4 regions of the Leclercia sp. genome follow, and region 4 is predicted to be linked to each of the others. Evidence: predicted binding sites of a transcription regulator. Region 4 holds the regulator's gene; each other region holds the start of a gene.

What was found. The regulator LexA, encoded in region 4, represses DNA repair genes until DNA is damaged. The targets are predictions, from matches to a motif close to TNCTGTATGTACATACAGNA.
Region 1: a site for LexA is predicted at 3,622-3,641, ahead of V7Q49_RS04135 (YebG family protein). Genes of this name have one in related genera too.
Region 2: a site for LexA is predicted at 4,057-4,076, ahead of metR (HTH-type transcriptional regulator MetR). Genes of this name have one in related genera too.
Region 3: a site for LexA is predicted at 5,553-5,572, ahead of sbmC (DNA gyrase inhibitor SbmC). Genes of this name have one in related genera too.

The regions. Positions count from the first base shown of each region.
Region 1 is NZ_DAIQCE010000001.1:892,049-900,023, forward strand. Features, by position in the region: gene pgaC (poly-beta-1,6-N-acetyl-D-glucosamine synthase) at 1-1,000, shown strand, start outside; gene pgaD (poly-beta-1,6-N-acetyl-D-glucosamine biosynthesis protein PgaD) at 997-1,434, shown strand; gene V7Q49_RS04125 (NAD(P)-dependent alcohol dehydrogenase) at 1,538-2,587, opposite strand; gene V7Q49_RS04130 (winged helix-turn-helix transcriptional regulator) at 2,700-3,101, shown strand; gene V7Q49_RS04135 (YebG family protein) at 3,163-3,480, opposite strand; gene V7Q49_RS04140 (Y-family DNA polymerase) at 3,711-4,976, shown strand; partial or broken gene V7Q49_RS04145 (SOS response-associated peptidase) at 5,416-5,517, opposite strand; gene V7Q49_RS04150 (type II TA system antitoxin MqsA family protein) at 5,637-6,038, shown strand; gene V7Q49_RS04155 (SOS response-associated peptidase) at 6,097-6,774, opposite strand; gene V7Q49_RS04160 (DMT family transporter) at 6,858-7,685, shown strand; gene V7Q49_RS04165 (glycoside hydrolase family 15 protein) at 7,691-7,975, opposite strand, start outside.
Region 2 is NZ_DAIQCE010000014.1:55,486-63,460, reverse strand. Features, by position in the region: gene V7Q49_RS21140 (glycoside hydrolase family 1 protein) at 1-655, shown strand, start outside; gene V7Q49_RS21135 (PRD domain-containing protein) at 679-1,515, shown strand; gene metE (5-methyltetrahydropteroyltriglutamate--homocysteine S-methyltransferase) at 1,610-3,871, opposite strand; gene metR (HTH-type transcriptional regulator MetR) at 4,108-5,061, shown strand; gene V7Q49_RS21120 (carboxylate/amino acid/amine transporter) at 4,949-5,848, opposite strand; gene yigL (sugar/pyridoxal phosphate phosphatase YigL) at 5,931-6,731, opposite strand; gene pldB (lysophospholipase L2) at 6,757-7,752, opposite strand; gene rhtB (homoserine/homoserine lactone efflux protein) at 7,862-7,975, shown strand, end outside.
Region 3 is NZ_DAIQCE010000001.1:365,172-373,146, forward strand. Features, by position in the region: partial or broken gene V7Q49_RS01565 (LysR substrate-binding domain-containing protein) at 23-1,008, shown strand; gene yoeI (membrane protein YoeI) at 1,168-1,230, shown strand; gene V7Q49_RS01570 (APC family permease) at 1,220-2,578, shown strand; gene sbcB (exodeoxyribonuclease I) at 2,666-4,102, opposite strand; gene dacD (serine-type D-Ala-D-Ala carboxypeptidase DacD) at 4,295-5,467, shown strand; gene sbmC (DNA gyrase inhibitor SbmC) at 5,589-6,062, shown strand; gene V7Q49_RS01590 (FUSC family protein) at 6,165-7,223, shown strand; gene V7Q49_RS01595 (DUF496 family protein) at 7,391-7,726, shown strand; tRNA gene V7Q49_RS01600 (tRNA-Asn) at 7,838-7,913, opposite strand.
Region 4 is NZ_DAIQCE010000007.1:122,652-130,626, reverse strand. Features, by position in the region: gene ubiA (4-hydroxybenzoate octaprenyltransferase) at 1-9, shown strand, start outside; gene plsB (glycerol-3-phosphate 1-O-acyltransferase PlsB) at 102-2,522, opposite strand; gene V7Q49_RS16790 (diacylglycerol kinase) at 2,678-3,046, shown strand; gene lexA (transcriptional repressor LexA) at 3,156-3,764, shown strand; gene dinF (MATE family efflux transporter DinF) at 3,828-5,147, shown strand; gene V7Q49_RS16775 (CsbD family protein) at 5,289-5,498, shown strand; gene zur (zinc uptake transcriptional repressor Zur) at 5,568-6,083, opposite strand; gene V7Q49_RS16765 (cupin domain-containing protein) at 6,196-6,684, shown strand; gene V7Q49_RS16760 (conjugal transfer protein TraF) at 6,849-7,975, shown strand, end outside.

The DNA.
Region 1 (7,975 bases), on a different contig from region 4:
CGGTTCTAAAGACAACACTGCGGCCGTGCTGGACCAGTTAGCGAGTGAATATACGCGGCTGCGGGTGATTCATCTGGCGGAAAATCAGGGCAAAGCGGTAGCCCTGCAGGCGGGTGCCGCGGCGGCGCGCAGTGATTTTCTGGTGTGCATTGATGGTGATGCGCTGCTGGATAAGGATGCGGCGGTGTATATGGTCGCACCGCTGCTAAATTACCCTCGCGTGGGGGCCGTGACCGGTAATCCGCGTATCCGTACCCGTTCAACGCTGATTGGGCGCGTCCAGGTGGGGGAATTTTCATCTATTATCGGCCTCATCAAGCGTACCCAGCGCGTCTATGGTCAGGTCTTTACCGTTTCCGGAGTCATTGCCGCTTATCGCCGTCGCGCCCTGGCAGAGGTGGGGTACTGGAGCCCGGATATGATCACGGAAGATATTGATATCAGTTGGAAGTTACAACTGCGCCACTGGTCAATTTTCTTCGAACCTCGTGCGCTGTGTTGGATTTTAATGCCCGAGACGCTGATAGGGCTTTGGAAGCAGCGTCTGCGCTGGGCGCAGGGGGGGGCGGAGGTGTTTATTGTCAATATGCGTCGCTTGTGGAGCTGGGAGTACCGGCGCATGTGGCCTCTGTTTCTTGAGTTTTGTATGTCAACCGCATGGGCCTTTGCCTATGCCGTCACCATTCTGTTGTTTCTCATCGGGCTGCTTATTCCGATGCCCGATTCTTTATATGTTCAGCACCTTTTCCCACCGGCTTTTACTGGCCTGATGCTGGGCGTGGTCTGCCTGGTGCAGTTCGCGGTCAGTCTGTTTATTGAACGACGCTACGAGAACGGTATTGCGGCGTCACTGTTCTGGGTTATCTGGTTTCCGGTGGTGTACTGGATGTTGAGCTTGTTCACTACGCTTGTGGCTTTCCCGAAAGTCATGCTGCGCCGCAAACGCAGCAGAGCTCGTTGGGTGAGTCCCGATCGCGGTATTGGGAGGTTAAAACCATGATCCAACCTTTAATTTTTACTGAACAACGGCTGTTTCCACGCGCGATGGACTCCCTGTTAACAATCGTTGCCTGGCTGGGGTTTAGCTGGCTGATTTTCAGTGGTCTGCTAAACGCGATTGAACATGATCCTTTATTGGGGGCCAGGCCGTTCTACACCACGCTCAGTACGTTGCGTATCTACCTGCTGGTGGCCAGTCTTATTGTTCTGGCGCTGATCGGCTGGGCAAAATACAACCAGCTGCGCTTTCGTATTGAACGTCGTAAGCGTCGGCCTGGACTTGAGCGCCATGAAGTTGCGGCAAGTTTTAATATCACCCCCGAACTGGCGCTAATGATGAGTCAGGCCCAGGTCTTTACTCTCGGCCATTATGATACGGGGGCAATTGACCGCGTGTGGATGGCGAAAATCCTCACTCACGCGCAGAGCGAGTAACGAAAAACCTGCCGGTAATTCGGGATGTTTGCTGGCAGGTTTTTTATGGATTACGGCTCGCCAGGAATTGAGTCAGCGTCGGTAATACGCCAATCTCAGAGGGCTACCAGTTCGTCGCCTGCATATCAATGACAAAGCGATACTTAACGTCCCCTTTAAGCATCCGGGCAAAGGCTGCCTCGATATCCTCGCCGCCAATCATTTCAATGTCGGCGGTAATATTGTGCTCGCCGCAGAAGTTCAACATCTCCTGGGTTTCCTGAATGCTGCCAATCGACGAACCGCTGATGCTTAAGCGTCGAAATACCATGGGCGTAATATCCGGCGCGTTGTGTGGCTGATCCGGAATGCCTACCAGCACCAGACGGCCATTGGTTTTCAGCGTGGCCAGATAAGGATCCAGATCGTGCGGTGCCGCTACGCAGTCAATGATAAAGTCCAGCGAGGTCTGGCAGGCGGCCATTTGCGCGGGATCGCGCGATACCACCACCCGTTGTGCCCCCAGACGACGGGCATCTTTGCCCTTTTCCGGGGAGGTCGTAAACAGCGTTACTTCCGCCCCCATCGCACTGGCCAGCTTCACTGCCATATGGCCTAAACCTCCCAGACCCACAACCCCAACACGATCGCCCGCCTTGACCTTGAAATGGCGCAGCGGCGACCAGACCGTCACCCCCGCACACAACAGCGGTGCAACTCCGGCAAGGGGCAGGTTTTGCGGTACAGCAACCACAAAATGTTGATCGACAATCACGCTCTGCGCATAGCCGCCCAGGGTTCTTTCCCCGGTATATTTATCAATGCCGTTGTAGGTCGCCGTAAATCCCGCTTCACAGTACTGCTCTTCGTGGTGCTTGCAGAAATGGCACTCGCGGCAGGAGTCGACCATCACGCCCACACCGACGATATCGCCGGGCTTAAAACGGGTGGCCTCGTCCCCAACGTCCACGACGCGTCCGACTATTTCATGTCCCGGCACCAGGGGATACTGACTCACCGCCCACTCGTTACGCGCCATATGGAGATCGGAGTGGCATACGCCGCAGTAGAGGATCTCGATTTTGACATCCTGCTTTTGTAACGCGCGCAGCGAAACCTGGCCGGATGTTAAGGGTTGTGCCGCGTCATGGGCGACTAATGCGTTGATTTTCATCTTACCTCTGGAATGTGCTGGTGTTGGCTACCTCAGGGGGGCAGACTATAGTCAACAGGGTTCCATATTGATAGTAGTTACCATTTGGTGACCATAAGCAGAGGACAGCACAATGCCAGCCTGGGTTGAGGGTAAGCTTTTTTTCTATGCGGATTCGCCGCCGCGCCGCCTGATGGAACTCTTTTCAGTTAAATGGAGCACCATGGTGCTGCACGCGCTGTATCACTGGCCGGATGAACGGGCCCGCACCGGTGAATTACAACGCAGCCTGCAGGGGATTTCCAAAAAAATGCTGTTCCAGACGCTGAAAGAGCTGGAGATGCGGGGGCTGATCGCCCGCCATGTGTATGACGTGATCCCACCCAAAGTCGATTACCGTCTCACTCCACTTGGCAGAACCTTTGCCGAGCCCATTGAGCACATGTACCAGTGGGGGTTAGACAATCAGTCGGCGCTGGATGAAATGGATATCTGTTATCAGGCCGCGTCGTCTGAATCCGCTGTGGATCCCTGAACGCAAAAAAAAAGCCGTAAGCAGTTTCCCGCTTACGGCGACAGAGGATGTCTTCTGGCGATCAGGCCGCTTTCACTGCTCTGATTTTTTTACTGCCTTCTGCATCTGACTCTGTTTTATCTGTTGCAGCTGGAGCATTGAGATCGGGAAGCTTGCTGGTACGCAGAATATGCTGCACGGCCTCTTTCTGCTCCGCAAGATACAGCCCAAGATTCTCGGCCTGGGTTTCATCCATCTGCATGCTGCTTTGTAACAGCCAGTCGGTGAACGCTTCTGCCAGGTCGAGCAGTTTGTCGTGAGCGTCAGCCTCTTTCTTACTGGCAAATGTCATTTTCTCTTCACCTTTTCTTACGACAACAAATTTTGTTTCAACAGCCATTATGCGCCTCCTACTGTAATTATATACAGTATAGCACTTCCCGGTCTGTGTTGCAGCCAAAATGTGCTTGCCTGCCTTGTGGGCAGGGGGCTGGTTGATACGGTTACCGTCAGCACCTTGATTTCGCCATAAATTCATAGATACTGTATAAATATACAGTTAAATGGATTTGATACTATGCCATTCATCCTTCCGCGCGTTACCGCGCCCGTTAAAGCGCGCCAATAATCATGTTTGCGCTTGTAGACGTGAATAGCTTCTATGCCTCCTGCGAAACGGTGTTTCGCCCGGATCTCAAGGGGCGCCCGGTGGTGGTGCTGTCGAATAACGATGGCTGCGTTATCGCCCGCAGCGCCGAAGCGAAAGGGCTGGTGACCATGGGCGCGCCGTATTTCAAACAGCGAGAGATTTTCCGCCGCCACGGGATTGTGACCTTCAGCAGTAATTACGAACTCTACGCCGATATGAGCCACCGGGTGATGACCACCCTTGAGGAGATCGCTCCCCGGGTCGAAATCTACTCCATTGATGAGGCTTTTTGCGATCTCACCGGCGTCAGTAATTGTCTCAATCTGGAGGTTTTTGGCCGTGAAATTCGGCAAACGCTGCTGCAACGTACGCATCTGACCGTCGGGGTCGGTATTGCGCCAACCAAAACGCTCGCCAAGCTGGCGAACTTCGCGGCGAAAAAATGGCAGCGGCAGACCGGCGGCGTGCTCGATTTATCCAGCGTTGAGCGGCAGCGTAAACTGATGGCGGCGCTGCCCGTCGAAGAGGTGTGGGGCGTCGGGCGGCGGTTGAGTAAAAAGCTCGATGCGATGGGAATCAAAACCGCGCTGGATCTGGCGGATACCCATACCGCCGTGATCCGCAAACACTTCAGCGTGGTACTGGAGCGCACCGTGCGGGAACTGCGCGGCGAACCCTGCCTGGGGTTTGAGGAATATCCGCCGCATAAGCAGGAGATTATCTGCTCCCGCTCGTTCGGCGAGCGGATCAGCGATTATGAGTCGATGCGCCAGGCCATCTGTAGCTATGCCGCCCGTGCCGCCGAAAAAATGCGGACCGAGCACCAGTACTGCCGGTTTATCTCCGCCTTTGTGAAGACCTCGCCATTTGCGCTGAACGAGCCTTACTATGGCAACAGCGCCTCAGTCAAACTGCTGACGCCCACCGAGGACAGCCGGGATATTATTAACGCGGCAACGCGCTGTCTGGATGCCATCTGGAAAGAGGGGCTGCGCTATCAGAAGGCCGGAGTCATGCTGGGCGATTTTTTCAGCCTTGGCGTCGCGCAGCTCAATCTGTTTGATGAAAATCCTCCCCGGCGCAACAGCGCAGAGCTGATGGCGGTTATCGACGAACTTAATAAAAAAGAAGGGCGCGGCACCCTCTGGTTTGCCGGGCAGGGCATCGAACAGCAATGGCAAATGAAAAGAGAGATGCTATCTCCCCGATATACCACGCGTTTCTCTGATTTATTACGGGTAAGATAAGTCTTTATCGCGGAAATATTATGGATAGCGAAAAGAAATATAGGCGAAAAGGCAGTTTTTTATACGATATATCCCTGGTCGATTGATAATTGCGTTAAGGTGGTGGTTCTACTCACCTGCCCGGAGGGGCTATTCCCAACCTAAAATTTGAGTGCCCGGTTTGCACAAGTACGCGATTTCGTTTTACTACGTTTAGCCCAGCGCAAACCCAACCTCATGGTGCTGTATGTTCCGTCTGTGGAACCCGCCTCACCCCCCACTCATGCGTGCCACTCCCGAAAAGGAGACGCTGGCCAAAACAGGTTGTTTAAGTGTAAAGCGGGGGCCCGATTGGGGCCTCCTGAATGGTATTTTGCCGCTTCGCTTACGACACATTTTATATTTGTAGAGTGTGAGTAAATTCCAGTAAATAACGGTTATCAATTTCATCCGCTTTATTTTACGCGCGGCTGTTCTCCTCAATTAATTCCGGTCCCTGATTTTTCACATTCCCCACCGCCCGGGTAACGGCGTGCCAGTGGAACTGATCGGCGGGAACTGCGGCCATCCTCGCATTTCAACATCAGCTATCTTTACTTGCTATTTTCGGCGATTTAACCTCTTTGCACAATTTGGCATATAGGATAGCGTGCTGGTGGTGTCATTTAAGGAGCTATGAAGATGAAATGTCCTGTTTGCGGTGGCGCGGAGCTACAACATGAAAGCCGCGATATTGCTTATGAATACAAAGGCCAGAAAACGATCTTTCATGCCGTTAAAGGGCAGTTTTGCGATGCGTGCGGCGAAATTATTTTCGGCAATGGAGAAGGGGATGAGTACTTCGCCGCCATTCTGGAATTTAACCGTAAGGTCAACGCCGAAGAGGTTGATCCAAACTTCATCGCTAAGGTGCGTAAACGCCTGAATCTGGATCAGCGGCAGGCGGCTGAAATTTTCGGCGGCGGGGTCAATGCCTTTAGCCGTTATGAAACGGGACGTGTCGCGCCGCCACGGCCATTAGTATTGTTGTTTAAAGCGCTGGAAAAACATCCTGAACTTCTGGACGAGCTGAAACAGGCTTAACCGGGCATGATGCCAGGCAAGAAACGATTCTCAGGCGATGGGGCGGCACGGTTAGCGGTTAAGGGGTGCTGATTCCCTCAATTAGTTCCGGCCCCTGATTTTTCACATTCCCCACCGCCCGGGTAACGGCGTGCCAGTGGAACTGATCGGCAGGAACTGCGGCAGTGTGGGCAATCTCTTCTGCGTCCTGGCCGCTCACCGACTCGCGCAGCCATTCCCGTGCCGCCTCAGGCGTTAATACCAGCGGCCGCCGGTCGTGAATATCCACCAGCCCTTTATCCGCTGCGGCGGTGACGATCAGGAACCCTTCAGCCTCGTCGCCGCGTTCAAACGGCGTGCTGCCGATGGCCGCCATAAAAATCGGTTGCCCGTCGGCGCGAGAGATAAAGTAAGGCTGCTTTTTATCCCCCTCTTTTTTCCACTCAAACCAGCCGTCGGCAAAGACAATCGCCCGGCCATGATGCCACAGCGGTTTAAACATCCGGCTGCTGGCGGCGGTCTCCAGGCGGGCATTGATCAGCGGCGGCTTGTCCCACCAGCCAGGGGCGTAGCCCCAGAAGACCGGGTCGAGATGCAACAGATCCTCACGCTCGCTGAGCAGCAACACTTTGGTGCCGGGCGCGACGTTATAGCGCCCAATAGGTTCCGGGTCGTAGGGGATGTCGCAATCCGCTTCATCGGCCAGAAAGGCAAGATACTCTTCCCGGGTCTGCGCCTGGGCAAAACGTCCACACATAGTTACCTCCGAAGGTTTGCTTAAGTATAGGATAGGGGGCATAGCTGAAGGGCTTCGGGCAGGTTTCACTTGTGAGAGACGATATGACAGGAAAAATAATACTCACCATGCTGGCGTTTGCCGCGAACTCCGTCCTGTGCAGGGTGGCGCTGACCGGCGGATACATCGATCCGGCGACCTTCAGCGATGTGCGGATCCTCAGCGGTGCCCTGTTCCTGGTGATTCTGATGAGCGTCAGAAAAAAACCGGCAGCGAAAATACATTATGACTGGCGCAGCGGCCTGGCCTTAACGCTGTATGTGCTGGCGATGTCCTGGTCCTATCTTAAGATCGATACCGGGACGGGGGCGCTGCTGCTTTTCGGCACCGTTCAGACGGCCATGGTCATCTACGGCTGGCGGCAGGGAGAACAAATCGGTTTGCTGAAGGGTGCAGGGCTGTTTCTGGCGGTGGCAGGAACCGTGCTGCTCCTGCTGCCTGGCGCGCATGCTCCGGAACCGACCAGCGCGCTGATGATGATCGGCTCAGGGCTGGCATGGGCGTACTACTCGGTGAAAGGAAAAAGCATGCCGGAGGCGATACCGGCGACGACGGGAAACTTTATTCTCGCCGTACCTTTCACTCTCATTCTCTCTCTTTTGCCGTCGGTGGAACGATTTGCCCGCGCGCCCGGACTGTTGTTAGCCATCACGTCCGGAGCACTGGCCTCAGGCGCGGCCTACGCCCTCTGGTATACGCTGCTGCCGAGGATGAAGGCCATGACCGCCAGTACGGTGCAACTGAGCGTTCCGTGCCTTGCCACCCTGGGCGGCGTGGTACTGCTTGGCGAAACATTCAGCCTGCGCATGCTGCTGTCGATGTGCGCCGTGCTGCTCGGCATTATGATGGTGATCCGGGCGGGCCGCGCCTGACGGTTTTATTTCTCCTTCCTTTGATGCTCGCTGATGGCCTGCGCCGCGCAGATCAGCGCCAGGTGGCTCAGGCCCTGGGGCATGTTGCCAACCCACGCGCCGGTGCGGGTATCAAACATCTCATTGAAGGTTTCGACGTTGCCGCGGTGGCACAGCGTATGCAGAATCTCATCCATGCTCTCTGCAGCCGCCGCCGGTTCGCCCATCGATGCCCAGGCCTCTGCCAGCCAGAATGAGCAGGCAATAAAGGTGCTCTCCTCCTGCTCAACGCCGCTGTAGCGGTAGACCAT
Region 2 (7,975 bases), on a different contig from region 4:
GAAAAAGAATCTGGAGAACTACTTCTACGCTGATGTGCAGGTGTTTGGCGAATATCCGCCGCTGATCCTGCGCGATCTGGCACGTCGGGACATTCAGATCGCGATGCAGGCTGAAGATCGGCAGATTTTAAAGGATCATACCGTCGACTTTGTCTCCTTCAGCTACTACATGTCGATGACCGAATCGACCCAGCCGGACGTTGAGCGCATCCCGGGAAATACTGTTCTTGGGGTGAAAAACCCGTACCTGCCGGCGTCCGAATGGGGCTGGCAGATTGACCCTGTCGGACTGAAAATCTCCCTGCTGGAGCTGTACGACCGTTACCAGAAGCCGCTGTTTATCGTGGAGAACGGCCTCGGCGCGAAGGATGTCGTCGAAAACGGTGCGATCCACGACAGCTATCGCATCGACTATTTCCGCGCCCACTTCGAGCAAACTTTGGCAGCTATAAATGAAGGGGTGGATGTGATGGGATTCACCACCTGGGGATGCATCGACATTATCAGTGCGGGCACCTCGCAGATGTCCAAGCGCTACGGCTTTATCTATGTCGATCAGGATGATGAAGGTAACGGCACGCTGAAACGCCTGAAAAAAGACTCCTTCTGGTGGTACAAAAAAGTGATCGCCAGCAATGGCGCAGACATGAGCTAACCGGCCATGCCGCAGGAATAACCGTGATAACGATAAAAAAGTCGCTTAATAACAGTATGCTGCTGGTCGACAACGATCAGCGGGAGATGATTTTGTTCGGCAAGGGGATCGGCTTTGGCGCGAAACCCGGAACCCATATCGACCTGGCGCAGGTGGAGAAAGTGTTCCTGCCGCTGAGCGATCTCAAATCCCGCCATTTTTTATCCCTGACGGACACCATTCCTGCGGCGTTCTTCGATATTAGCCATGAAATTCTTATCCTCGCGCGCCGCCTGTGCGGAGATAAGCTCAATTCTGTATTGCTCTTTACCCTAGCGGAGCATCTGCACTTTGCGGTGGAGCGCAGCCGCAGCGGGCAGGCGATCCTCAATAAGCTAAGCTGGGAAGTAAAGCGCTACTACCCCCAGGAGTACAGCGTGGGGCTGCAGGCGCGCGCCCAGGTCAATGAGAAATTTGACGTCCAGCTACCCGAAGAAGAGGCGGTAAACATCGCCTTTCACCTGATCAACGCCAGCAGCCAGGACGATGACAGCACCGCTCACCAGCAGGTTGAGCTGGTCAACCGCATCGCCGATATCGTGCGCTATAAGCTGGGCAAAAGCATTGATACAGAGTCGGTTAACTACATGCGCTTTATCACCCATCTGCGTTATTTTGCCGAACGGGTGCTGGCCGGGAAAATCGCTCTCACCGAGACCGACGATTTTTATCAGGAGCTAATGCGCCACCGTCCGGACGCAATGACCGTGGCCTGGGCGATCCGCGACTACGTGCAGGATAAATATCGGCTCACCCTGCCGAAAGATGAGCTGACGTGGTTGAGCATTCATATTAGTCGGTTGATGGATAGGCAGGCGTAAATTGCCCGGTGGCGGCTGCGCCTTACCGGGCCTACAACGCGCAATTATTCGTAGGCCGGGCAAGCGTCAGCGCCGCCCGGCATTTGTGCTGTGATTAACCCTGACGCAAATTCTGCGCCGCCTTCACCATATTTGCCAGCGCGGCACGGGTCTCCGGCCAGCCGCGGGTTTTCAGGCCGCAGTCCGGGTTCACCCACAAACGTTCCGCCGGGATACGCTGAGCGGCTTTCTGCAGCAGGGCTTCAATCCACTCCACGCTTGGGACGTTCGGGGAGTGAATGTCGTACACGCCCGGCCCGATTTCGTTCGGGTAGTCGAACTCTTCAAATGACTCCAGCAGCTCCATGTCGGAACGGGACGTCTCGATGGTGATCACGTCGGCATCCAGCGCGGCAATGGCGTCCATGATGTCGTTAAACTCGCAGTAACACATGTGGGTGTGGATCTGGGTATCGTCCTTCGCCACGGCGGCGTTGATGCGGAAGGCTTCTACGCCCCACGCCAGATAAGCATCCCAGTCGCTGCGACGCAGCGGCAGACCTTCGCGCAGCGCCGGCTCGTCGATCTGGATGATGCCGATCCCGGCAGCTTCCAGATCCGCCACTTCGTCACGCAGCGCCAGGGCAATCTGTTTGGCGATGGTTTCACGGGTCACGTCTTCACGCGGGAAGGACCAGCAGAGGATGGTGACCGGGCCGGTCAGCATGCCTTTTACCGGTTTGTCGGTGAGGGACTGGGCGTACTTCGCCCACTCCACGGTGATCGCTTCCGGGCGGCTGACGTCGCCAATCACCACGGGCGGCTTCACGCAGCGGGAGCCATAGCTCTGCACCCAGCCGTTCTGGGTAAAGACGAACCCGTCGAGGTGTTCACCGAAGTACTCCACCATGTCGTTACGCTCGGCTTCACCGTGGACCAGCACATCGAGGCCTAAACGCTCCTGCTCCACAATCGCCTGTTTGATGTGTTCGGCGATGCCGGTGCGGTAGTTGCCCGCGTCCAGGTTGCCCTTTTTGAAGTCCAGGCGCAGGCCGCGGATCTCGGTGGTCTGCGGGAAGGAACCAATCGTGGTGGTCGGCCAGGCCGGCAGGTTGAAACGGGCACGCTGGGCTTCGGCACGTACCTCATACGGGCTCTGACGCTGGCTGTCCCGGGCGGTAATGGCCGCCAGACGTTTTTCCACGGCGGCGTTGTGCACGCGCGTCGAGTGACGACGGGCCTGAATCGGGGCGCTCCAGTCGGTAATCGCCGCCGTATCGCCCGTGTTCAATGCATCGCGCAGCAGGGCCAGTTCCTCACATTTTTGCAGAGCGAAGGCGAACCAGCTCTTCACTTCCGCATCGAGGCGAGTTTCAACGCTCAGGTCGATTGGGCTGTGCAGCAGGGAGCAGGACGAGGCCACCCACAGCGCACGTTTGCCGACAATGTCTTTGATCTGTGCATACTTCTCGGTCAGATCGGCGCGCCAGACATTACGACCGTTCACCACTCCGGCAGAGAGCAGCCAGTCGGATGGCAGACGTTTGTGCAATTCCGCTACATCATCTTTGCCGTGAATCAGATCCACGTGCAGGCCCTGCACCGGCAGCGCGGTGATGGTGTCGAGGTTCGGCGTCACGCCTTCGAAATAGGTGGTCAGCAGCAGCTGCACCTGGCCCGCGAGGGCATCATAGGCCGGTTTGTACGCATCCAGCCACGCCTGCGGCAGCTCCAGCACCAGCGCAGGTTCGTCGATCTGCACCCACTCAATGCCGCGTTTTGCCAGCTCAGCCAGCACCTGCTGGTACACCGGCAGAATGTCGTTGAGCAGGCTCAGGCGGTCAAACGGCTCGCCTTTCACTTTGCCCAGCCACAGCCAGGTGACGGGCCCCAGCAGGACAGGTTTGATCTTGTGGCCGAGCGCCAGGGCTTCGTCCACTTCATCCAGCAGCTGGGTCCAGGTCAGTTTGAACTGCTGGCCCTTCACGAACTCCGGCACCATGTAGTGGTAGTTGGTGTTGAACCACTTGGTCATTTCCGCCGCTGCCGCTGGCTCACCCGTCGGCGCACGGCCACGGCCAATGCGGAACAGGGTATCGATATCCACCGATCCATCCTTGTTCTGATGACGAGCCGGCACGTTGCCAAGCAGCAGGCTGGTGGTCAGAACATGGTCGTACCAGGCGAAATCGCCCACCGGAAGCAGATCCACGCCAGCCTGCTTTTGCTGATCCCAGTGACGGGCGCGTAGCTCACGACCCACCGCCAGCAGTTCATCACGGGTGGTGTTGCCCGCCCAGTAGCTCTCTTGTGCTTTTTTCAGTTCGCGACGAAGGCCGACGCGTGGGAAACCGAGGGTGTGATTAATGATTGTCATATTTTCTTCCTCTAATTAATTGTAAATCCTTTGGATTTTTAATTTAGGGAAGGCGGCAAGTTTGCTCATCCCCGGGAGCTTACATAAGTAAGTGACCGGGGTGAGTAAACGCAGCCAACGCACCATAAATTCAAAAGACGAAGGATTTTAGCCGTCCAGATGTTTACACATCCATATTGTGTAGGTACTGTATATTCCTCAAGCGCAATATGTTCATGGCGAAGTGAAGGACTTTCATGATCGAGATAAAACACCTGAAAACGCTACAAGCGTTGCGGAACTGCGGTTCTCTCGCGGCGGCGGCGGCCACGCTGCACCAGACGCAATCCGCCCTTTCTCACCAGTTCAGCGATCTGGAACAACGCCTTGGCTTCCGTCTGTTTGTACGTAAGAGTCAGCCGCTACGCTTTACGCCGCAGGGGGAAATCCTGTTGCAGCTGGCCAATCAGGTGCTGCCGCAGATCGCCAGCGCGCTGCAGGCCTGCCATGAGCCAGAGCAAACCAGGCTGCGCATCGCCATCGAGTGTCACAGCTGTATTCAGTGGCTGACCCCCGCGCTTGAGAACTTCCGCCAGAAGTGGCCCCAGGTGGAGATGGACTTTAAATCCGGCGTGACCTTTGACCCGCAGCCGTCCCTGGTGCAGGGCGAGCTGGATCTGGTGATGACCTCAGATATTCTGCCGCGCAGCGGTCTGCACTATTCGCCGATGTTTGACTATGAAGTACGCCTGGTGCTGGCCCCGGATCATCCCCTGGCCGCCAGAGCGCGCATCACGCCGGAAGATCTGGCGACGGAAACGCTGCTGATCTACCCGGTCCAGCGCAGTCGTCTGGATATCTGGCGTCACTTCCTGCAGCCGGCAGGCATCAGCCCGCAGCTGAAAAGCGTGGATAACACCCTGCTGTTGATTCAGATGGTGGCGGCCAGAATGGGCATCGCGGCGCTGCCGCACTGGGTGGTGGAGAGTTTTGAACGCCAGGGTCTGGTCGTGACCAAAACCCTGGGTGAAGGATTGTGGAGCCGGTTGTACTCTGCTGTACGCGACGGCGAGCAGCGCCAACCGGTGACCGAGGCCTTTATTCGCTCAGCACGGAACCACGCTTGCGACCATCTGCCGTTTGTCCGGAGCGCGGAGCGACCCAACGGCGATGGACCCACAGTGAAGCCAGGATCACCGTCCCCCCAATAATGAAGCTCGGCCAGTGCGGCTGTTCCTGCCAGATGGCGAGATTCACCAGCAGGCCCGCAGGGACGTGGACGTTGTTCATGATCCCCAGCGTGCCGGCATCCACCTGGGTGGCACCGTAGTTCCACATGAAGTAACCCAGCCCGGATGCCACCACCCCCAGCCAGATCAGTACGCTCCACTGCACTGTTGTGGTCGGCAGCTTCTGCGGATTGCCCAGCATAAACCACGCCGCCACCGCCACGATCGCCGCCCCCATATAGAACCAGGCAAAGGCGTTGTGCTGCGGCATCGGGCGGGTTTCCATCAGGCGTTTATAGCCTACCATGCCGATCGCAAAGCTGATGTTGGCGAGCTGGACGAACATCAGCCCGGTCCAGAAGTGATCGCTCACTTTGTCGTAGCGAATGATCGCCGCCCCCACCACCGCCAGCGCGGCGCTCAGCAGATAGCCCCAGCGCAAACGGCGCTTGCTCAGCAGATCGTAAATCAGGGTGATATAGAGCGGCGTCAGCACGGTAAACAGCAGGAATTCCGAGACCGACAGGTAGACGTAAGCCCGGAAGCTGAACAGGTACATGATGCCAAGCTGCATCGCCCCCACCAGCATATAGAGCAGAATGGTTTTCAGCGTCTGCCCGCGCGTACGCAGGAACGGCAGGAACACCAGCGCCGCCAGCCCGACGCGCATCAGCACCGAGAAGTAGCTGTCGACATGTCCGGCAAGATATTCACCGATCAGGCTAAAGGAGAAGGCCCACAGGATAGTGGTGATGATGAGTAGCGCCACAATGCTTGTCTCTCTGGAAGATGGACAGGCATTGTAGCGAACTCTAAGGTTGACAACTGAACGTTAAATAACCGGATGAAGATTATTCAAGGAACAGCTTACGCAGGTATTTTGGTACCGCGTTGTCACCGTTGGTGCCGATCACTTCCAGCTCCGGGTGCAGGTCTTTCAGGCGCTGGTGGGCGTTTTCCATGATGCAGCCTTTACCCGCCATGGAGAGCATTTCGGCATCGTTCATGCCGTCGCCAAAGGCGATGCAGTCCTGCAGGTTAAAGCCCAGACGTTTGGCCACCGCTTCCAGGGCATGCCCCTTGGAGACGCCGCCCGCCATCACTTCCAGGCAGGTAAGCGTGGAGAAGCTGACGTTAACGCGATCGCCCCAGCGAGCGTTGATCGCCTGCTCCAGCGGCAGCAGCGCTTCGTGGCTGTCGGTGGTGAAGAACACCTTACTGATGCCTTCCGGCTCCAGCAGACCCGGCTCATACAGCGAGTAGTTGAAGACCGCCTCTTTGAAGAAACGCATCTCGTCCGGGCGGTGACGGTTCATAAACCATTCATCATCGCGATAGACGTTGGTGATGATATCGGGGTTGTTATGCACGATACCGAACAGATCGGTGGCGATATCGCGATCGAGGTTATGGGTGAAGATCAGATTCCCGTCCAGATCGTGAACGCGGGCACCGTTGGAGGTGATCATGTAGGATTTGATCTCCAGATTATCGCGGATCTGCCCCACATCAACGTGGTGGCGGCCGGTGGCGAAGACAAAGTTCACGCCACGGGCGGTCAGGAGTTTTAAGGTCTCTTTCGCGTAAGGCGATAAAGTGTGGTCGGGGGAGAGCAGCGTGCCATCTAAATCAGACGCGACAACCTGGTACATAGAAAAATTTAACCTCTGGTGAATATCAGTTATGCCTGCCGAAAAAGTCGACGATGGCGTTGAGTGCGACTGAGCGCATGGCGTCCTTTTCGAAAAGGATCTCATGGTACGCGCCGTTTATAACCAGCGGTTTACCCCCTTCGCAAGGGTGACCGGCTGCGGCCCGCAGTTCACAGAAGCGGTCGTGCATGCGGTTATCCACTACCCGCTCCTCTTCTGCCTGAAGGATAAGCGTGGGGGTATCGTCCTGACCGGCCCCCGCCAGCGCCTTTTCACCTGCCAGAATCCCTTCGCGAACCCAGTGATAAGTAGGCCCGCCGACGCGTAAACGCGGTTCATCCGCATAAAAGCGCAGGTTGCGGCGATAACGCTGCCGACTGTGGGTTAACACGTTAATGGTAAAGGGTAGCGCGCGCCAGCGCCCGGTGCCAATGGCATAGCCTTCACGAATGCGCTGATGGCCCTCAGCCCAGTCGAGAATATGGCGTACCATCCAGTCCGGGAAGCGCATGACGATGCCAAACATCGGAGCGCTCAGGGCAATGGCATCGCACTGGTGCTGCGGATGGCGCTGTAAAAACAGCGTGGCGATCGCGCCGCCCATCGAGTGCGCCAGGATAAACCGTTTTCGCCACCGACCGGGCTGCACTTCCTGCTGCCAGAAGGCGGCAAAGTCATCGACGTAATCGCTGAACTGACCCACATGGCCGCGGTGCGTGTCGGACAACATGCGCCCGGAGCGCCCCTGACCACGATGGTCGATTATCAGCACGTCATAACCCAGCCGGAAGAGATCGTATGCCAGCTCGGCATACTTGACGTAACTTTCGATCCGCCCGGGACAGATCGCTATCACCGAATCATGAGTTTCGGCCTGAAAACGAACAAAGCGTACAGGAACATTATCGACGCCTGTGAATCCGCCCTCTTCGCGCTGGCGCCAGAAATCCGTTAACGGCCCCATGGAGAAAGCAGCAAATGCCTTTTCTCGCGTTTCCCAGTCCCTATTCTGCTGAAACATCGGGTTTACACCCCTGTAAGCCAAGGAATATCGTTTTTTCGTGACAGGTCGTAAAATGACGCAACATTAGCGTATTGTGGCATAAAAATAGACGATTCGGGAGTTTCAAATGACCTTCGAGTGGTGGTTCGCTTACCTGCTGACATCCATCATCCTCAGCCTTTCACCGGGCTCCGGTGCCATCAACACCATGACCACTGCCATGAACCATGGCTATCGCGGC
Region 3 (7,975 bases), on a different contig from region 4:
AGCGCACCACAAGGGGGTGAGCATGAAACCGCTGCTGGATGTCCTTATTATCCTTGATGCACTGGAAAAGGAGGGGAGCTTTGCTGCGGCCTCGGCGAAGCTCTTTAAAACCCCCTCAGCGCTCAGCTACACCGTTCATAAGCTCGAAAGCGATCTTAATATTCAGATCCTTGACCGTTCCGGCCACCGGGCTCGCTTTACCCGCACCGGGCAGATGCTGCTGGAGAAAGGGCGTGACGTACTGCATACGGTACGTGAGCTGGAAAAGCAGGCCGTCAAACTGCATCAAGGTTGGGAAAACGAGCTGATTATCGGCGTGGATGATACCTTTCCGTTTTCCCTGCTGGCGCCCCTTATCGAGGCCTTTTACGCGCGACACAGCGTTACCCGTCTCAAGTTTATTAACGGCGTGCTGGCTGGCTCCTGGGAGTCGCTGGTGCAGGGAAGGGCGGATATCGTCGTCGGCGCGCTGCACGAGCCGCCGCAGCTCAGCGATTTTGGTTTTGCCTGTATTGGGCAACTGGAACAGGTGTTCGTCGTTGCGCCGCACCATCCGCTGGCTCAGGAGCCGGAGCCGGTGAACCGGCGGACGATCAAAAATTATCGCGCTATTGTCGTGGGTGACAGTTCATTGCCGGGCAGTACGGCCTCTTCCCAGCTGCTGGACGATCAGGAAGCCATTACCGTATTTGATTTTAAAACCAAGCTGGAGCTGCAAATTAGCGGCTTAGGCTGCGGCTATCTGCCGCGTTATTTAGCCCAACGTTTTATTGAAAGCGGTGCGCTGGTAGAGAAACAAGTTATCGCGCAATCCAGTTATGATTCCGTATGGATTGGCTGGAATGAGCAGACCGCGGGGCTTGCCAGTGCATGGTGGCGACAAGAAATTTTAGCAAATAGTGCTATTGCTGCCGTTTATGCGCAGGGCGTCACTGAGAAATCAGCTGATTAAATAAAAATTTAACTTTAGGATGCCTTTCGATCTCTTGCATTTTCGCTATCATTTAGGGAAAATGCGCCGCAGCAAACATGGAATAATCGACGATATAAAAGGCGTCGATTATTTTTTTTTGCATGTAAGAAAACCATTAAATCCAAGAGGCCGGGCTTCGTACCGGATAGATATTTACTAAAATCCGACAGTTGTTGTCGCTGAGGAAGAAAGAAATGGGGCAATCATTCGCTTACGTGGCGGTATTCACCGTAAAGGAGAATAACCATGTCGCATAACGCAACTCCAAAAACCTCTCGCGTGGAATTACGTAAAACGCTTACGTTGATTCCGGTTGTTATGATGGGCCTTGCCTATATGCAGCCGATGACGCTGTTCGATACGTTTGGTATCGTTTCAGGCCTCACTGACGGTCACGTTGCAACGGCGTATGCCTTTGCGCTGATCGCGATCCTCTTTACCGCGCTGAGCTACGGCAAGCTGGTTCGCCGCTTCCCGTCCGCAGGCTCTGCGTACACCTATGCTCAGAAGTCCATTAGCCCGGCTGTTGGCTTTATGGTGGGCTGGTCATCCCTGCTGGACTACCTGTTCATGCCGATGATCAACATCCTGCTGGCAAAAATTTACTTCGAAGCGCTGGTGCCTTCCGTACCCTCGTGGATTTTCGTTGTGGCGCTGGTGGCCTTTATGACCATCTCTAACCTGCGCAGCATCAAGACCGTTGCCAACTTCAACACCCTGATCGTTATCCTGCAGATGGGTATCGTGGCAGTGATTGTGGGGATGATCATTTACGGCGTATCTCACGGTGAAGGCGCAGGTACCCTGACCAGCACCCGTCCGTTCTGGTCTGAAGGCGCGCATGTCGTGCCGATGATCACCGGTGCGACTATCCTGTGCTTCTCGTTCCTCGGCTTCGACGGCATCTCTTCTCTGTCTGAAGAGACCAAAGACGCTGAGCGTGTGATTCCGCGCGCTATTTTCCTGACGGCGTTGATTGGCGGCATTATCTTTATCGGTGCCTCTTACTTCCTGCAGCTGTACTTCCCGGATATCTCTCGCTTCAAAGATCCGGACGCGTCACAGCCAGAAATCATGCTGTATGTTGCCGGTAAAACCTTCCAGTGGGGCGTGCTGATCTTCTCCAGCGTTACCGTTCTGGCATCCGGTATGGCGGCACACGCGGGCGTTTCCCGTCTGATGTACGTGATGGGCCGTGATGGCGTGTTCCCGACTCGCTTCTTCGGTTATGTTCATCCGAAATGGCGTACCCCGGCATGGAACGTGCTGCTGGTTGGCGCAATCGCCCTGATGGCGATTAAGTTTGACCTGGTTACAGCGACTGCGCTGATCAACTTCGGTGCGCTGGTTGCCTTTACCTTTGTTAACCTCTCCGTGATCTCTCAGTTCTGGATCCGTGAGAAGCGCAACAAAACGTTGAAAGACCACTTCAATTACCTGCTGCTGCCGGTATGTGGTGCGCTGACTGTCGGTGCGCTGTGGATCAACCTGGAAGAGAGCTCTATGGTTCTGGGTCTGATCTGGGGTGGTATCGGCCTGATTTACCTGGCATGCGTTACTAAAAGCTTCCGCAACCCGGTTCCTCAGTACGAAGACGTCGCGTAATAAATCTGTCGGCCCGGCAAGCGTAGCGACGCCGGGCAAAACAAAAAAACCGGAGAACATCGCCTCCGGTTTTTTTATGCCCTGAACTTACACAATCTCCTGCGCATACTGATACAGCGCTTTCAACAGCGCCTGCTTTTCAGCATTTCCTTCATACTCGCCGTAGAGCATTTCCAGCTCCTGGGCGTAGGCCTGCAAATACTCCGGCGTAAACACGTTGCGGCGATGCTGTAACCACCGTTCCTGTTCGGCCTCATCCAGCGTGCCGGGGAAATTACGCGCCCGGTAGTTAAAGATCAGCTTGTTGATGCGACTATCGGCAAAGGTGATATCCAGCGCGGGCAGGTTACGGGGATCGGTCTGCAACACGATATTCATGGCAGAGCGATCGGCATCGCTGAAAAAGCCATTATAGAGTTGGGCATCGACGTTTTCTGAAGGGACGAACGGCTCTGCTTCGGCAAAAATCGCGACCACTTTTTCGCGCACCTGCGGGTTTTCCCGCAGCTTTTTCAGGTTGTCCAGACAGTGCTGGCGGTCGATTCCCAGCCGCCCGGCATCCTCCGGGCGCAGGGTGTTGGCGGGCGCCAGCACCGGGCACTTGTTGATATGCACCAGCTTCACCGGCACGGCAGCATCATCCCCCAGCGCCTCTTTCGGGGTGTAGAGCCGCTCGCGAAGCTCATTACTGTCCAGCGTCAGCAGCGGGGTAATATCCCCGGCCAAATCCACCATAATCACCGCGTTGCGGTTTTCCGGGTGCCAGGCCAGAGGCGCCACCCAGCTGGTATTTCCGCGCCAGGCGCCGAACATTCCGGAGATGTGCATCAGCGGCTTCATCTGCGGCACATCAATCAGGGTGGTGAGTTTCTGCTTGCTGCGATGGCTGAGCAGGTACTCAAACAGTTTGGGCTGTCGGGTCTTCACCAGCTTCGCCATGGCGATAGTGGCGTAGACGTCCGCCATCGCGTCATGAGCATTACTGTGTTCAATGCCGTTCGCACGGGTCAGATGTTCAAGGCGGAAGCTGGGGAGCCCGTCCTCATTTTCGGGCCAGTTGATCCCTTCCGGACGCAAGGCATAGCAGGCGCGCATCACGTCCAGCAGATCCCAGCGCGAGTTCTTGTTTTGCCAGCTCCAGGCATAGGGATCGTAGAAGTTGCGGTAAAATATATGCCGGGTCACTTCGTCATCGAAGCGCACATTGTTGTAGCCCACCACGCAGGTGTTGGGCACGGTAAACAGGTCATGAATGCGACGGGCAAACTCTGCTTCATTTACCCCTATCTCCCGCGCTTCCTGCGGGGTGATGCCGGTGACCATTACCGCGCCGGGCTGAGGCAAATAATCATCGGCGGGCTTGCAATAAAACACCTCAGGCTCACCGATGATATTGAAATCGGCATCGGTGCGGATCGCGGCAAACTGTGCAGGGCGGTCCAGCGAGGGGCTGGTGCCAAAGGTTTCGTAATCGTGGAATAAAAATGTAGGCAGCGCGGCGGAGTCAGACACCAGTAATACCATCCTGTTTATGAGTGACACCTCTATGGTAAACCATCCGGCCTGGCACGCCGAAGGAAAAGCGCCGCCAGCCTGCAAATTTGCGAGGCATCGTCCGGAAAAAACCTGCGTACTGTCACATTTTTTTGCAATTATTCCAGGTATCCAGCGGAAAACTTCCGTAAAAAGGGCAACGATTTTAAATGACCTGAGGATATACCGTTGAAACGCCGTCTGTTTATTGCTGTTTCTTTACTCACTTTGAGCATTTCTTCCGCGCTGGCTGCCGACCCGATTAACTATGCGCCGCAGCCGCCAGCTATTCAGGCAGGCTCCTGGGTGCTGATGGATTACACGACGGGGCAGATTTTAACGGCGGGCAACGAACATGTGCAGCGGAATCCGGCCAGCCTGACCAAGCTGATGACCGGCTATGTAGTGGATCGCGCCATTGATAGCCATCACATCACCCCCGACGACATGGTTACGGTCGGTCAGGATGCCTGGGCTAAGGGCAATCCGGTGTTCGACGGCTCCTCGCTGATGTTCCTGAAGGCGGGCGAGCAGGTTTCGGTGCGCGACCTCAGCCGCGGCCTGATTGTTGACTCCGGCAACGACGCCTGCGTGGCGCTGGCCGATTACGTGGCGGGCGGGCAGCCGCAGTTTGTCACCATGATGAACGACTACGTTAAAAAGCTGAATCTGCGCGATACCCATTTTGAAACGGTGCACGGTCTGGATGCGCCGGGCCAGCACAGCTCAGCGTACGACCTGGCGGTGCTCTCACGCGCCATCATTCACGGTGAGCCGGCGTTTTATCACATGTACAGCGAGAAGAGCCTGACCTGGAATGGCATCACCCAGCAGAACCGAAACGGCCTGCTGTGGGATAAGTCGCTCAGCGTTGATGGCCTGAAAACCGGGCACACGTCCGGGGCTGGTTTTAACCTCATTGCCTCAGCGGTGGACGGTCAGCGCCGCCTGATTGCCGTTATCATGGGGGCCGAGAGCCCGAAAGGCCGCGAGGATCAGGCGCGCAAACTCCTGCACTGGGGACAGCAAAACTTCGACACCGTGCAGATCCTGCGTAACGGTAAGCAGGTAGGTATCGAGCGGATCTGGTACGGCGATAAAGAGCAGATTTCGCTGGGGACCGATCAGGACTTCTGGCTGTCGCTGCCGAAGGCGGAGCTGCCGAACATTAAAGCCAAATATGTGCTGGATAAAAAAGAGCTGGAAGCGCCGATTGCCTCGCATCAGCGGGTGGGGGAGATCGAGCTGTACGATCGCGATAAGGTGGTTGCCCACTGGCCGCTGGTGACCCTGGAAAGCGTCGGTAAAGGCGGGATGTTCTCACGTCTGAGCGACTATCTGCACCATAAAGCCTGACGGCAGAATGAGCAGGCTGGCGACTGTGCGAGCCTGCTCGCATAATAGACAGATCATCATTGTTAAACCGCATTTCTCTGCATTACAGTGTATGTATATACAGTAACCAATCGGAGGCAGCATGGACTACAGCATCAAGCACCAAAACAAACGCAAAATCGCCGGTTTTCATATGGTTGGCCCCTGGGAGCAAACGGTTAAGCAGGGTTTTGAGCAGCTGGTGATGTGGGTGGATGGCAAGCACATTCAGCCGCTGGAGTGGGTGGCGGTCTATTATGATAATCCCGATGAAGTGCCGGCAGAAAAGTTGCGCTGCGACACGGTTGTCACCGTGCCGGACGATTTTGTCATCCCCGCCAACAGCGAAGGGGTGATCCTCACCGAAGTGGCCGAAGGCGAGTACGCGGTCGCCACCGCCCGCGTTGAGAATTTTGACTTTGCCACTCCGTGGAACCTGTTTTTCGATAGCCTGCTTGAAGATGGCGATTACCAGATCGCACCGAAACCCTGCTTCGAACGCTACCTGAACGACGGTAACGCCGATGGCTACTGGGATATCGAGATGTTTATTCCGGTACAAAACCGGGTTGCGTAACGCCGCACCTATGCCCACTCTTCACAGGGTTTTTCTGCCGGATGCCACCACTCCGGCAGAAAACGCAGTACAATCAGGGTTTGCCGTAATGCTGGAGAGCGTGTGCGCCCCGACAAAACTTTAACGCCTTTTGAAATAAGACTGTATCGCCATTACCGCACCGTACATGGATGCCGTATTGCGCTGGCGTTTATCCTCACCTTTTTACTGGTGCGTCTGCTGGACGTACCGGAAGGAACATGGCCGCTGATTACCCTGGTGGTCATCATGGGGCCCATCTCCTTTTGGGGCAACGTTGTGCCGCGCGCGTTCGAGCGCATTGGCGGCACCATTCTGGGCTCGGCGCTAGGGCTGATCGCCCTGAAGCTGGAACTTATCTCCCTGCCGCTGATGCTGCTGTGGTGCGCGGCGGCGATGTTCCTCTGCGGCTGGCTGGCACTCGGCAAGCGCCCCTATCAGTCGTTGCTGATTGGTATCACCCTGGCGGTAGTGATCGGCGCCCCTACCGGGGATATGCACACCGCGCTATGGCGAAGCGGCGACGTGATCCTCGGTTCCCTGCTGGCGATGCTGTTTACCGGGATCTGGCCGCAGCGGGCGTTCCTGCACTGGCGTATCCAGATGGCGAACTATGTCACCGCCTTTAACCGGGTCTATCAGGCCGGTTTTTCCCCCAACCTGGTGGAACGTCCGCGGCTGGAAAAGCATCTGCAAACCATCCTCAACGACGTGGTCAAAATGCGCGGCCTGATCACTTCGGCCAGCAAAGAAACCCATATTCAGAAATCCATCTTCGAAGCCATACAGACTGTCAGCCGCAACCTGGTCTGTATGCTGGAGCTGCAAATCAACGCCCACTGGGCCTCCCGGGCCAGCCATTTTGTGATGCTGAATGCCCGGACTTTAAAAGAGACGCAGCAGATGACGCAGCAGACGCTGCTTACCATTGCCCATGCGCTCTATGAAGGTAATCCGCAGCCGATTCTGGCCAATACCGAGAAGCTAAACGACATCGTTGCCGAGCTGCGCCAGCTGATCAACGATCGGAACAGCGAAAACGTGGCGGAAACGCCTATTCACGGCTATGTATGGTTGAGCATGGAGCTTGCGCGGCAGCTGGAGCTGTTGTCACATCTTATCTGCCGGGCATTGCGCAAATAAAAAGCGTCTATGCGCGGTCGCGTTGTCTGCTGCTTCGATTCAGCAGAAATTGAGGTTATGATAGGGACAAAGGAAAAATTATTGTCATCAGCAATCGCTGTCAGTAAGGTTAACGGCATCGCGGTTGTTTAAACGAATCCGAATCTCACATTATCAGGGGTGTAAAAATGGAAACTACCAAGCCTTCTTTCCAGGATGTTCTGGAATTCGTCCGCCTGTTCCGCCGCAAGAACAAACTGCAACGTGAAATCCAGGACGTTGAGAAAAAGATCCGTGACAACCAGAAGCGTGTTCTGCTGCTGGACAACCTGAGCGATTACATCAAACCCGGCATGAGCGTTGAAGCCATCCAGGGCATTATCGCCAGCATGAAAAGCGACTACGAAGACCGTGTAGACGACTACATCATCAAAAATGCTGAGATCTCTAAAGAACGTCGTGAAATCTCGAAGAAGCTGAAAGTCATGGGCGAAATCAAGCACGCTGAAGCCAAAGGCGAATAATCGCCGCTGAACAGGCTAAGCCCTCCGACCTGTCGGGGGGCTTTTTTTTTGGCGTCGGTTTACCGAACCCGGAAAAGCAAGAAGCCTGCTCGAAAGCAGGCTTCTTAAATGTGGCTCCTCTGACTGGACTCGAACCAGTGACATACGGATTAACAGTCCGCCGTTCTACCGACTGAACTACAGAGGAATCGTTGTGGAGCGTTATCTTAGCGGCGAAAAAACTTTTGTCAAACCTGATCTTAACCGATT
Region 4 (7,975 bases):
TGGGCATAAAAAAATGCCCGGTGGCGCTAGCGCTTACCGGGCCTACAGGTTCTGTATCGTAGGCCGGGTAAGGCGAAGCCGCCACCCGGCATTTTTATGCACTACTCGCCCTGCGTCGCGCTCTCAATCGTTAAGCGCACGTCGGAGGTCATCAGGTCTGCCAGCATCTGGTACACCTTCATCGTCTCTTCCGGCTCGGCATCACCGCTGTCGCTGATATACCCCTCGTCACGCAGCGTCAACACCAGCGAGCTGAACACCGCTTTATCGAAGAACTCCGGCGCGTTGATGCCGTGCAGCATCGACAGACGCTGTGCCAGCGTGCGGCTCTCTTTCTCCAGCGTACCGCGGTTGATCGACGGGTTAGCGCTCAGCAGCCAGAAGGTAATAGCGTAGCGCTGCACGGTCTCGCGTGCGCCCGCCGCCAGCAGCTGCAGCGTGCGTGCCCGGGACGGGTTGATCAGCAGAGCGTCATCTTTCTGCGAGATCAGTCCCTGGCGGGTCAGCTCTTCAATCTGCTGATCCAGCACCTCTGCCAGCTCGTCGTTGTTCCAGCGCAGGAACAGCTCGGCTTTCAGCATCGGGTAGAGAGCGGTGACATGCTCCAGCAGTGCCTGACGGCTGATCTGGCGATGCTGGGTGATGATGGCAGCCATCAGCGAAGGCAGCATCAGCATATGCGCAATGTTGTTGCGGTAGTAGGTCATCAGTACCGCCTGCTCGCGCGGCAGAATGATGATATCGCCAATGGTGTCCTTCTCGACCTCGAACTTGTTCATCTGCAGCGCGTGGTCGATCAGCTCGCTGGCGCTGGCGGCCGGCACCGTGGCATCTGCCGCGTACGGCACGTTGCGCATCAGGTTCAGGTAGCAGTCGAGCTGCTCGGTCAGCTGCTCGCGGGTGAGCGAGCGCTGGCGAGAGGCCAGCAGGGCGGTACAACACAGGTTCATGGCGTTGGCCGCCCCGGCGTTGTTAATACGCACCATCAGATCGGCGGCAATGGCGTTCACCGTTGGCGTCAGCCAGGCCGGACGCACCGCTTCGATCGGATCGATGGACTCGCGCCACTCCGGCACACGGTGGTTGAGATAAGTCATCAGCGGCATAGGTTCGCCGAAGTTGACATACCCCTGGCCGAGGTTACGCAGCTTGCTCAGGCCGCGCAGCATCTGCAGCAGGCTCTCTTTCTCTTTGGTGGCACCGCGCAGCTCTTTGGCGTAGGTACCCACTTCCATCACGTGCTCGTAACCTATGTAGATTGGCACCAGGGTGATTGGACGCGTACCGCCGCGCAGCATCGCCTGAATGGTCATCGACAGGGTGCCGGTTTTCGGATCGAGCAGACGGCCGGTACGGGAGCGGCCGCCCTCCACGAAATATTCCACCGAGTAGCCGCGGCTGAACAGCTCGCCCAGATACTCGCGGAACACGGTGGAGTAGAGCTTGTTGCCTTTAAAGGTACGGCGAATAAAGAACGCACCCAGACGGCGGAAGATCGGGCCTGCCGGCCAGAAGTTGAGGTTGATACCCGCAGCGATGTGCGGCGGCACCAGCCCCTGATGATAGAGCACGTACGAGAGCAGCAGGTAGTCCATGTGGCTGCGGTGGCAGGGCACGTAGACAATCTCATGGCCGTCGTGGGCCAGCTGGCGCACGCGCTCGGCGTTGTGCACGTTGATCCCCTGATAGAGACGGTTCCAGGTAAAGCTCAGGATACGGTCGCTAAGGCGGATCATCTCGTAGGAGAAGTTGGCCGCAATCTCTTCCATCAGGGCGATGGCGTTTTGCTGCGCCTTCTCGTGGGAGATTTTTTTGCTACGCGCTTCGTCTTCGACGGCGCGGGCAATGGCCTTCGAGGCCAGCAGCTTATTAAACAGATCCTGACGGGCCGGCAGGCGCGGGCCTACCGCGGCCAGACGCTGACGGGCAAAGTGCATGCGCGCCACGCGTGCCAGCTTCTGGGCAATGGTCTTATCCGTACCGTGCTCATCGGCCATGCGACGCAGGGAGACTGACGGTGAAAAACGGACGAAGCTGTCGCGGCCAAGCCAGTTGACGGCGAAAAACTTCTGCACCCCGTTGAGCATGCGCAACGGCGGATTTTCCTCGCCTTTATCGCGCCCCGGACGACGACCAAACATCACCGACACGGGCACCATCTGCACGTCCAGCAGCGGGTTGCTGCGGTGCAGATCGAGGTAGTCATGGAACAGCTTGATCGACTCTTCTTTCGGCGTGTACCAGGTGAACACGCGAGGGCCACCGTGGATAAAGATGTAGCGCGGCAGCTGGGTGCCGTCGATCTCCAGCGGCTCCAGCGGATCGGGAAGATCGTGCGCCAGGCACTGGGCGCGCAGCGTCAGCAAGTCGGCCTTCGAGTTATAAGGCAAAACGTACATAATAGGACGCGAGGTATCGAGTCCCAGTTCCAGCGTCGGAACCGCCGGAATAGACTTGCTTTTTACCAGGACGCTTAATGGTAAATTAAGTAATTTGTAGTAAATTCGTGGCCAGCCAGACATAAACGATGTAAAGCCTCTGGTTAAAAATGCAATTGCGGCGCAAGGATAACAGAAAGCGCGCAAAATTTCTGTTGTTACCCGTCATACTTCCGGTGGCTGCGCCAGGCGCTTAACCCACCGTTTCTGACGCTATTTTCGAAGAAAGGTTTCTTTTAATGGCCAATAATACCACTGGGTTAACCCGAATCATTAAAGCTGCCGGCTATTCATGGAAGGGCATCCGTGCTGCCTGGATCAATGAAGCCGCATTTCGCCAGGAAGGGGTTGCGGTCGTCGCGGCGATTATCCTTGCCTGCTGGCTGGACGTTGATCCCATCACCCGCGTATTACTGATTGGCTCGGTGATGTTGGTGATGATAGTCGAAATTCTCAACAGTGCGATCGAGGCGGTCGTCGACCGTATCGGCACTGACTTTCACGAGCTCTCGGGCCGGGCAAAAGATATGGGCTCAGCCGCGGTGCTGATGGCGATTATCGTTGCGTTGTTTACCTGGGTCACGCTGCTTTGGGGACATTTACGATAAGCCTTCAGAAACCGAACAAGTCTCTGGTTTTTTATGCGGTTTGTGGTTCCAAAATCACCTTTAGCTGTATATACTCACAGCATAACTGTATATACACCCAGGGGGCGGAATGAAAGCGTTAACGACCAGGCAGCAAGAGGTGTTTGATCTCATTCGGGATCATATCGGCCAGACGGGTATGCCGCCGACGCGTGCAGAAATCGCGCAGCGTCTGGGCTTCCGTTCTCCAAATGCCGCCGAAGAGCACCTTAAGGCACTGGCGCGCAAGGGTGTGCTTGAGATTGTTTCCGGTGCGTCTCGCGGTATTCGTCTGCTGATTGAAGCCGAAGAGGGCCTGCCGCTCGTCGGTCGCGTTGCCGCGGGTGAACCGCTGCTGGCGCAACAGCACATTGAAGGCCATTATCAGGTCGATCCGGGCATGTTCAAACCGAGCGCAGATTTTCTGCTGCGCGTAAGCGGTATGTCCATGAAAGACATCGGCATTCTGGATGGCGATCTGCTGGCGGTACATAAAACGCAGGACGTGCGTAACGGTCAGGTCGTGGTGGCGCGCATCGATGATGAAGTGACCGTCAAGCGCCTGAAAAAGCAGGGCAACACCGTGCAGCTGCTGCCGGAAAACAGCGAGTTTTCCCCGATTGTTGTCGACCTGCGCGAAAATAACTTCTCCATCGAAGGGCTGGCGGTTGGCGTCATCCGCAACGGTGAATGGTTATAAATCCTTTCTGACAAACTGCGGCAGTGCCGCAGTTTGCTTTTCCTGCCTCTGGCGAACATTTTCATGTCTCTCCTGACTGCTTCAGACAAGGCGTTGTGGCGTCTTGCGCTTCCCATGATCGTCTCCAATATCAGCGTCCCTCTGCTTGGGCTGGTGGACACGGCTGTGATTGGTCATCTCGATTCCCCCGTTTATCTGGGCGGTGTCGCCATCGGCGCGACGGCAACCAGCTTCCTGTTTATGCTGCTGCTCTTTTTGCGCATGAGCACCACCGGCCTCACCGCGCAGGCCTATGGCGCGAAAGATCCGCTACGTCTGGCCCGCGCGCTGGTGCAGCCGCTGATCCTGGCCCTGGGTGCCGGGCTGCTGATTGTGCTGTTGCGCACGCCGCTTATCGATCTGGCGCTGCATATCGTTGGCGGCAGCGAGGCCGTGCTCCATCAGGCGCGGCGCTTCCTTGAGATCCGCTGGCTCAGCGCCCCGGCATCGCTGGCTAACCTGGTGCTGCTCGGCTGGCTGCTGGGGGTGCAGTATGCCCGGGCGCCGGTGATCCTGCTGGTGGTGGGTAACCTGCTCAACATCGTGCTGGATCTGTGGCTGGTGATGGGCCTGCAGATGAACGTGCAGGGGGCCGCGCTGGCGACCGCTATCGCAGAGTACGCCACTCTGATGATTGGCCTGTGGATGGTCTGGCGGGTGCTGGCCCTGCGTGGTATTTCGCTGGCGCTGCTGAAAACGAGCTGGCGGGGCAATATCCGCAAGCTGCTGGCCCTCAATCGCGACATCATGCTGCGCTCGCTGTTGCTACAGCTCTGCTTCGGGACGCTGACGGTAATGGGGGCACGGCTGGGGCCGGAGATCATCGCCGTTAACGCCGTGCTGATGACCCTGCTGACCTTTACCGCCTATGCGCTGGATGGCTTCGCTTATGCGGTCGAGGCACACTCCGGGCAGGCCTATGGCGCGCGGGAAAGCGGGCAACTGCGGGAAGTGTGGCGGGCGGCCTGCCGTCAGTCCGGCCTGGTGGCGCTGGCCTTTGCCCTCATCTATGCTCTGGCAGGCGATCACATTATTGCCCTGCTGACTTCACTGCCCGAGCTGCGCGCGCTGGCGAGCCACTATCTTATCTGGCAGGTGATCCTGCCGGTGGTAGGGGTCTGGTGCTATTTGCTGGATGGCATGTTTATCGGTGCCACCCGAGGGGCAGAGATGCGCAACAGTATGGCCGTGGCGGCCGCTGGATTTGGCCTGACGCTTTTCACCCTGCCGTGGCTGGGCAACCACGGTCTGTGGCTGGCCCTGACCGTGTTCCTGGCCCTGCGGGGGCTGTCTCTGGCCTGGATCTGGCACCGGCACTGGCGCAACGGCAGCTGGTTTTCATAGCGGCTTCGCCTGGCCGAACGGTAAAAGATTCCGAATAACAAACCGAACGCCGCAGGCTTATCTATAATTATTATCACGTCCAGCACGAAACGTATTTCAGGACGAACTTAACCTTAACGACCGAACGAAGAGGAATCGATGATGAATAAAGACCAAGTCGGCGGTAACTGGAAGCAATTTAAAGGTAAAGTAAAAGAACAGTGGGGCGACCTGACTGACGATGACATGACCGTCATCGAAGGTAAACGTGACCAACTGGTGGGTAAAATTCAGGAACGCTATGGTTATGAGAAAGACCAGGCAGAGAAAGAAGTTGGTGACTGGGAAACCCGTAACAACTATCGCTGGTAATTAACCTATACCCGCAGGTACACGGATGTACGCCCAGGGCGACCTTTCAGGTCGCCCATTTTTTTGTCCTCAGCGCGGCTTTTTCTTCAGCTGGATAGAGTGATCGTGCTGACAATTTTCCTGATGGCGGCAGGCTTCCACTTCAACGCAGTTACGGCACAGACCGTGCGCTTCAATCACGTTGTGGCGCAGGGCAAACCCCATCTTCGCCGCCAGGCTATGCATGATATCTTCCACCCCTTCCGCGCCTTCTTCCTTCACGCTGCCACAGCGGTCACAGATGAACATCGCTGAGGTATGGGTCGGCTGATCGAACAGATGACACAAAACGTAGCTGTTGGTCGATTCCACCTTATGCACAAAGCCCTGCTCGAGTAAGAAATCGAGCGCCCGATAGACGGTAGGCGGCTTGGCCTGCGGCTCGCTCTCGCGCAGCAGGTCGAGCAGGTCGTAGGCGCTGATCGCCCCGTTTTGCAGGCTCAGCAGACGCAACACTTCAAGGCGCTGCGGAGTCAGGCGCACATTGCGTTGCGCGCACAGCTTTTCGGCTTGCGCTAACAGTGCCTGCATTGTGGTCGTTTCCATTTTGCACCTCGAATGACGTGGAATAACAAACCGCCAGTTTACCATGTTCTGGCCTAAACGCCGAGATCCACCGGGTGTGCTACCCTGACGAAAAACCACAGGAGATGAAAAGATGAAAAGACCGGACTGCATTCGCCACTGGCGTGAAGTAGAAGGCGCCGACGACTCAACCTATCCCGACAGCACAGAGCGTTTCGCCATTGGCGCGCCGCTGGCCCGTGCGCTCGGGCTGGGCCGTCTCGGTATCCACCATGAACGCCTGCCGCCGGGACGTCGCACTTCCTATCCTCATGCCGAAAGCGACGAAGAGGAATTTATCTTTGTGCTCGAGGGATATCCCGAAGCCTGGATCAACGGTTATTTATGGAAACTGGAGCCGGGGGACAGCGTTGGTTTTCCTGCCGGAACGGGCGTGTGCCACACCTTTATTAATAATACCAGTGAAGAAGTGCGGTTATTAGTGGTGGGCGAAGCGAATAAAAAACATAACCGAATTTATTATCCGCTGAATGCGGTATATGCCGCCACTCGCGAAGATCGCTGGATCGATCATCCGCCGCAATTTTTTGGTCCGCATGATGGAAAACCAGGGCAAAAGTAATTTCTTGTTCTATACATACTTAAAGGAATAACAAAATCAACAACTTAATCTAATACTAAAGTTTAGATAAATTCGGCTCCTCATACTTTTTTCACAAAGGACGTATGCCCCTGCGCGGCGTTTAGCCGTCGGGGTTTATTCACCCAAAATAAGTCAGGTGTCCTGTGAAAATAATATTCAAATTTTCTGTGGCTGGAATTGCCACCGGTATTCTTTTGGCTAATCAGGCGGGAGCCGCAAATACCTGGACGGAAGCACGCGGCGATGCAATGGGTGGGACGGGCGTTGCGTCGGCGCATTATAGTAGCGGGGTGCTGATCAACCCGGCCCTGCTGGCAAAATCGAAAGCAGAAGATGACGTCGCCATTATATTCCCCTCGGTGGGGGCGCAAATCAGCGACAAAGACAATCTGCAGGACAAGATCGATGAAATCAGCGATGAGATCGGTGACGATCGCGAGATGATCGACGATCTGACCGTGGCGAGGATCCTGGCCGATCCGCAGGGTACGCTCGGTGAGCTTCAGAGTGCCGCAGGCAATCTGGCCGATCAGTTGGAGTTCCTCGAAGGCAAAACCGCACACGGCAACGCCGGGGCAGGGATAGCCGTCAGTATTCCGGGCTCGGGGCTGTCGCTGGCGTTTGTCGCTAAGGCCAATGCCCATGCGCGCATCAGCTCGGAGATCGATCAGCAGGATATTGATTTTCTGCGCCAGTTGCAGGGCAACGCAGGGATGACCAACCAGATGGCGCTGGGTGCGGCGCGAAATGGCAGCGACGTCATTACCCGCAACCTTAACTCCGTCGCCCTGGGCAGGGCAGCGATCGTTTCCGACTACGGCGTGGCGGTTGCCCGTCAGTTTGAGTTCAACGGCCTGCCGGTCTCGGTCGGCGTGACGCCTAAACTGCAGCAAACCTGGCTCTACAACTACACCACTTCAATCTATACCTACGACAGCGGCGACTTTAACAGCAGCCGCTACCGGAATGACGATACCAGTTTTAACGTCGATGTTGGCGTCGCGGTCGACTTCGGTGAATACTGGACGGTCGGCCTGAGCGGGCAAAACCTGTTCTCACGGGATATTGATACCAACGATATCCGCATCCTCAACGGGCGTACCGGGCAGGTGGTGAGCTATCAGGACACTTACCAGATCCGCCCCCTGGTCACGGCGGGGGTGGCCTGGCATACCGGCCTGCTCACCCTCAGCGCCGATGGCGATCTGACAGAAACCCGGGGCTTCAAAAGCGAAGATGACTCGCAATATGTCGGTGTAGGGGCAGAGGT